Linked DNA regions of Rhodohalobacter sp. SW132. The protein of the gene in region 2 interacts with the protein of the main gene of each other region in a pairwise test. Links are inferred from orthologs where the notes say so. Each region holds a gene or a part of one and is shown on either strand. Other genes may lie near its edges.

Region 1 (3,195 bases), on a different replicon or contig from region 2:
GCGGATGTTTTGATCGACTTCATCTCCTCATCCGTTAATTTCCGTGCTTTTTTAGCGGGTGAACCCATGTACAGGTATCCCGATTCAAGTGTTTTACCGGGCGGCACAAGTGTTCCTGCGGCAACGATCACATCAGATAGAATAACCGCCTCATCAAGTATCGTTGCGTGAATTCCAATCAGTACCCGATCGTGGATTGTACAACCATGAACCATCGCATTGTGGCCAATGGTCACATCATCACCAATGACCGTCGGGCCGGTCTGGTTCATTACGTGAATAGAAGCGTTGTCCTGAACGTTCGTGCGCTCCCCGATCCTGATATAGTTAACATCACCCCGGATGGTTGAGTTGAACCATATGGAACTATCCGCACCGATTTTCACGTCACCAATGATATCGGCACTGGGTGCTACGAAAACCGAATCATTATACTCAGGGGAGCGGTCTAAAAACTGGTAGATCATCTTTTTTAGTTGGTGCGATACATTTGCAGCTCAACAATAGACTTAAACTGCTCGTAGCTTTGAGGGTTCTGCTGAAGTTTTCGTCCGTTCACAAAAAAGGTTGGCGTTGAATTCACTGTTCTCCGCAGTCCTTCCTGTCTTTGATATTCCACACGTTCTGCAATTTCATCTGACTCTACATCTTCGCGAAACTGATCCATATCCAGACCAATTTCTTCGGCATATCCTTGAAACAGCTCCCATGCATTACCTCGCGACCACTCCGCCTGGTTCTCAAAAATCAGGTCGTGCATATCGTAAAAATGTCCTTGTTCCCGCGCAGCTTCGGCAGAATGAGCAGCCAGACGGCTAAACTGGAATCCGCTCAGCGGAAAGTGACGGTAGTTAAATTCCACCATATCGCCGAACTCATCTTTCAGCCTTTGTTCTAAAGGCACAAAATCTCTGCATGCCGGGCATTGAAAATCGCTGTATTTCAATATTTCAACTTTTTGTGCTGTTCGCTCCCCTTGAGCAGAAGATGAGCTGTTATCGGAATTCCCGGACAAACCATAATAAAGTGCTCCGCCGGCGATGAGCAGAAAAGCAGCAAACAGAGCAATTTGTACATTTTTGTTATTCATAGAATCGATTTTTTAGAAAAAATATTAGATTTAAAGATACTCTGATTTCGGGTAAATATCACCGCCGATGTGGTATGATTTTATCCCGAAAATTACCTGCAGGTGCGTTAAAAGTTAACAGTCCTTCAAAGTCATCGGATGAGTCACACACAAATCGTATATTGATCCGGAATGACTCGATTTTTCGATAAACTCATCCGATGACTTCATAACATTTAATCGATGATCCACCACTACGCTTGATTTGCCAATTTCGCCTTGTAAGCCATAGCGTAAATTTTCATCTGTTTAATCATAGATGCAAGGCCATTAGATCGTGTTGGGGATAGATGCTCCTGCATACCGATTTTTTTTATGAACTCAGGATTGGTGGCCAATATGGTATCGGGTTCTTCACCGGAATAGAAATTAACCATCAATGCAACAAGGCCTTTCGTAATGGCAGCATCGCTATCAGCCCTGAAAATCACCTTACCTTCATCAAGCTCTGTAGTCAGCCACACTTGCGATTGACATCCACGCACAAGGTTTTCTTCTATTTTATGTTCATCTTCAAGCGGAGAAAGTTTTTGACCTGTTTTTATGATGTACTTATAACGTTCCTGCCAGTCGGACAGTGCTTGAAATTCCCGGATAATTCGATCCTGCTTTTCCTTTATAGTCATTGTAAAAAATCTGAACTGATAAAAATTGATTCCTTTATGGAAGATATAAAATATTACGGGAAATCTGTCCCATGATCTCAACCAGGGTATGTTCAGATATGATCAGGAATAGCCAAATCAGGGAAGCCCAAAACAGAAAACGCCGGGCTATACCGGCACTTTCTGGTGATGCTGTGATAAGAAAACTGGTTAATGGTTACGCGCGTTTTTCAGAAGATACTTCTGTTGAAGTTGCCCCTTTAATCGCTTTCACAGAGGTGCTTTCGGCATCCCAATCAGGCTTTGCGTAATCAATAACTTCAACATAATCGCCCTCTTTGGTTTTAATCCGGAATTGCTCCGTATTGGGTTTTCCATCCAATACCACTTTGAAATGGTTGATTACTTTTCCGATATCACTTTCGTGAATAAAGTCTGTGAGATCTGTTTTGTTAATCTCGGAACCTGTAATTCCCGTAATCTTGGAAAAATTGTCCGTAACGTATTCAAATTCAAACTGACCCTCATCAACAGGCACCAGTTTGTAGCTAAAATCCCGCGCCTGGTCAAACATACTTTCTATACCCTCACCCTTGCCAGACAGCATGGATAGAATTCTTTTTTGGAGTGATTTATTCTGAAACGCTATCCGAATTATTTTTTGCCCGTTTGCTGATAACAGACGTGCTTTCGCTTCTACTTCAATATTTGTTCCTTTTTTGTTGATAATTTCAAGATCGTAGGTCTGATCATCAAAATCACTTGGCTTAAATACATCAAATTTATGGCGAAAATTTTCTACGAGTTCATCCGAAAGAATCTCCCATATTTTTTTCTTCTTCAGCTCTTCTTCATCAAAACCTGTAAGATCACGAAACGCTTTATTTGAGGTTACAATATTTCCCTGCTCGTCGAGATCAACAAGTGTTTTCTTCGATTCTTCCGTAAGTTTATCAAATTCAACTTCGGTATCCACGATCCGTTTCTCTGAACGTTTTCGCTCTGTTATATCGTGCTGATAGGATACCCAGTGCGTGATTTCGCCATCGCGATTTGTTAGCGGATGAATATCCCACTGGTTGATGAATTCAGTTCCGTCTTTTCTGTAATTTACGGTGTGCCCAAAAAAGGATTGACCATCTTTAAGTCTCTTTTTCAGCTTATCAAGAACTGCGCGGTCTGTTTTTTCACCTTGCAGCATCCGTGGTGTATTTCCGATTGCCTCTTCACGAGTATAACCCGTCATACGAGTAAAACCATCATTTACGTAGACGATCTCAGGTCCCGGCTTCTCAAGATTCAAGTTTGTAATTAAGATTGAGTCATAATCACTTCGAATTGAATTTTCGAGTAGCTGCAGATGATTTTCAGCCTGTTCTTTTTTTGCTGTTATTTCCTCAAATAAAGCCTGTAGTTCTTCAGCTGATTTTTGATTTTTTGCATATTTCTGTATGGCATCTT
Region 2 (3,337 bases):
TCTCTTTGAAAAGATAATCCTTCAGATCAAATTCGGCGATCGTAATTCCTTCCGCAAACTTTTCAAGGTCGACGGTTTCGAGCTTAGACTGTTTAACTTTGTTTACAATTTCAGACATTTTACTTAGTGTTCAAACGTGTGTTATTCAGGTTGGAGAATGGAGTCGAATGAAATGTCGCGAGTATAAAAAGAGCAGAATCAGAGGGAGAAAGATTCTCCGCAGGAGCAAGTACGGGTAGCATTTGGATTGTAGAAATGGAACCCCTGCCCTTCCAGTCCATCGGTATAATCGAGCCTGGTACCGGCCAGGTAGAGAAAACTCTTCATATCCACGATCAGCTTAACACCGTCATCCTCAAAGATTTTATCCCCTTCTTTTTCGGTTTGACCGGCGTCGAAGTCGAGATCATACGTGAGCCCTGAGCAGCCACCACTAACTACAGAAACCCGCAGTGGCGTGTCATCCGGGTGATTTTGACTTTGGCGGATCTCTTCGATCCGCCGGGCTGCTCGTTCGGTAATTGTGATAGACATAATTCTCCTAAACGGATATTACCTGAATTTCGGGATCGATTCGCTTGACCATACTTTCAATTGCGTAGAGTGTTCCGGATGTAGCCGTCGGACATGTACCGCAAGCTCCCTGGTAGTGAACTTTCAGCCGGTTTCCATCCAGGCCAATAATTTTCAAACCGCCGCCATCAGCAAGCAGGTATGGACGTACCTGTTCATCAAGCATCTGGTTGATTTGCTGAAGCCGCGGATCGTCTGTTTCCTGCACTTCTTTGGATGCATGAACTTCGGCATCTTCTTCAATATCAAGCTGCGGTGTTGCTTCGCGAATGGGTGGTGCGAGTTTGCGCAGAAGATCAGACCAGACCTCTTTGCCATCTTGTGTGACCGTGATGTATTTATCTACATAATAGACATTAATTACGTGATCAATATTGAACAGTGCTTTTGCCAGTTCATCATGCTCGGCTTCTCCACTATTTTCAAACGATTTCGTAACACCATTCGTAAGGGGTTCACCCAGCACAAATCGCATGGCATCCGGGTTCGGTGTACGCTCTATTTCTTTAATTTTAGGCATAATAAAAAGCTATTCTAAGTTACAAAAAGTCGTTTCAGATATCGGTTCAGTCAAAAAATGTTTTCACATACTCAATTCCATCAACCAGGCGGTCTGCGTCGTCTTTCGTATTATAAAATGAAAACGATGCCCGTGTAGTTGCCGGTACATTAAATCTTCTCAGAGTGGGTTGGGCACAATGGTGACCTGTCCGCACGGCGATGCCTCTTTTATCGAGCAAGGTTCCCATATCCGATGCATGTATATCATCAAACACAAATGAGATTACCGAGGCTCTGTTTTCGGAATCCCCGATAAACCGTAAGCCGTCAATTTTTTGGAGTTTATTGTATGCGTAAGAGACAATCTCATGTTCGCGCGCTGCAATCTGATCCATCCCGATTTTGTTGAGATAATCAATTGCGGTACTGAGACCAATTCCTGCGGAAATGGGCGGTGTTCCGGCCTCAAATCTAAAGGGAGTTACGTTGTATGTGGTCTCTTCAAAGCTCACCTTATCGATCATGTCTCCGCCGCCTCTGTAGGGTGGCATTTGATCCAGCAGCTCTTTCTTTCCGTACAGGATTCCAAACCCGGTTGGGCCACACATCTTGTGTGCAGAAAAAGCGAAAAAATCACACCCTATATCCTGTACATCAACCGGCTGATGCGGAACAGATTGAGCTCCGTCAATCAGAACTTTAGCATTCTGTTCGTGGGCCAAATCCGTGATCTCTTTCACCGGATTTACCGTACCCAGTGCGTTTGATACATGAATAACCGCTACCATTTTTGTTTTTGATGATAGAAGTGACTTGTAAGCCTCCATATCGAGTTCGCCGGTGTCATCCACCGGGATTACCTTGATAACGGCACCGGTTCGTTCGGCGATCATCTGCCAGGGGACAATATTGGCGTGATGCTCCATCTGGCTGAGAATAATTTCATCACCCTCTTCAAAAAACTTCGTACCGAAAGAGTGTGCAACCAGGTTGATGGAATCGGTTGTGCCCGTCGTGTAGACGATTTCATCAACATGCCGTGCGTTGATGAATTCCTGAACTTTTTTACGGGTCAGTTCATACGCATCGGTTGCTTTCTGACTGAGTGTGTGAATTCCTCTGTGCACATTGGCGTGCTCATACCGGTGGTAATGATCCAGCCTGTCAGCAACCATCGCTGGCATCTGGCTGGACGCACCATTGTCGAGGTAAACAAGCGGATGCCCGTTTACTTGTTGTGATAGAACCGGGAAATCTTCCCGGATCTTATCAAAATCGACTTTAGTCGGTATGGAGGTCACAAGTTCACTCATGCAGTTACCTTGGCAACGTTGTTTGCTTTTGTATAACGGTACACTTCGTCGATCAGTAATTTGTGGACTGAATCAACTTTAATGTTTTCAATTGTTTCCAGTGCAAAAGCGTAGGTTAAAACCTCTTTCGCTTTCTGCTCGGTCATTCCCCGGCTCTGCAGGTAAAACACCTCTTCCGGGTCGAGCTGACCAATGGTTGCACCGTGTGAACAGAGCACGTCATCGGCAAAAATTTCGAGCTGCGGCTTGGTATTTACCAATCCGTCTCGTGAAAGAAGCAGGTTCCGGTTTTCCTGGAATGAATCAATTTTCTGTGCATCACGCCGAACGAAAATCTTTCCGTTGAAAATGCTGTGAGCATTACCATTCACCACAACTTTGTGAAGCTGATGGCTCTCGGCATGAGAAAATTTGTGATCCATTGTGGAATGTGTATCCGCGATCTGATCGCCATCAATCAATACCAGTCCGTCGAGTGTAAAATCAACTTCTTCATCCTCCTGAATCACTTTCGGCTCATTTCTTGTGAGTTTTGCTCCGAGTGTGATGGTGTAGGAGTGATATTCTGAATTCTTTTCAACATAAGCGATCGGCCGGGAAACATGAACGGCACTCAGGCTGTCGCGCTGAATCCGGGCGTGATGAATATGCGCACCTTTTTTCACCTTGATTTCACAAACAGGAATCGTGAGATAGCTGTTGTCCGCCAGTCCGATATGATCTTCTATAATTGTAACATCTGATTCTTCTTCAGCAACAACCAGCATACGCGGTGTAGCCACATACGGTTTGCTGGAATCGGTATAGAGATTGAGGACGTGAATGGGTGCTTCTGCCCTGGCCTCTTTTTCGAGGTGAATGAATACGCCATCGGTAAACATCAAACCGTTAAACTCCACAAATGGGTCGTTTTCGTAATCTACCAGAGTATTCAGGTATTCCTGAACGTT

Evidence for each region.
Region 1: the proteins of DYD21_RS05675 (region 2) and DYD21_RS02685 interact in binary tests that used the Escherichia coli proteins (3 or more experiments, as listed by UniProt). The link is inferred for Rhodohalobacter sp. SW132 from one-to-one orthologs.

Annotation. Positions count from the first base shown.
Region 1 is NZ_QUOK01000001.1:626,353-629,547, forward strand. Bases 40-2,897 are described here. They hold DYD21_RS02685 (SufE family protein), read right to left. Parts: upstream 1,756-2,897; coding sequence 1,324-1,755; downstream 40-1,323. Other genes in these bases: DYD21_RS02675 (gamma carbonic anhydrase family protein), read right to left, coding at 40-467; DYD21_RS02680 (thioredoxin domain-containing protein), read right to left, coding at 473-1,090; DYD21_RS02690 (PAS domain S-box protein), read right to left, coding at 1,952-2,897. Outside these bases: more of DYD21_RS02675, read right to left, coding at 1-39; more of DYD21_RS02690, read right to left, coding at 2,898-3,195. UniProt on the Escherichia coli protein: Participates in cysteine desulfuration mediated by SufS. Cysteine desulfuration mobilizes sulfur from L-cysteine to yield L-alanine and constitutes an essential step in sulfur metabolism for biosynthesis of a variety of sulfur-containing biomolecules.
Region 2 is NZ_QUOK01000002.1:238,912-242,248, reverse strand. The notes cover bases 264-3,263. They hold DYD21_RS05675 (cysteine desulfurase), read right to left. Parts: upstream 2,388-3,263; coding sequence 1,140-2,387; downstream 264-1,139. Other genes in these bases: sufD (Fe-S cluster assembly protein SufD), read right to left, coding at 2,384-3,263; DYD21_RS05680 (NifU family protein), read right to left, coding at 542-1,093; DYD21_RS05685 (iron-sulfur cluster assembly accessory protein), read right to left, coding at 264-534. In the rest of the region: DYD21_RS05690 (DUF2480 family protein), read right to left, coding at 1-118; more of DYD21_RS05685, read right to left, coding at 199-263; more of sufD, read right to left, coding at 3,264-3,337. UniProt on the Escherichia coli protein: Cysteine desulfurases mobilize the sulfur from L-cysteine to yield L-alanine, an essential step in sulfur metabolism for biosynthesis of a variety of sulfur-containing biomolecules.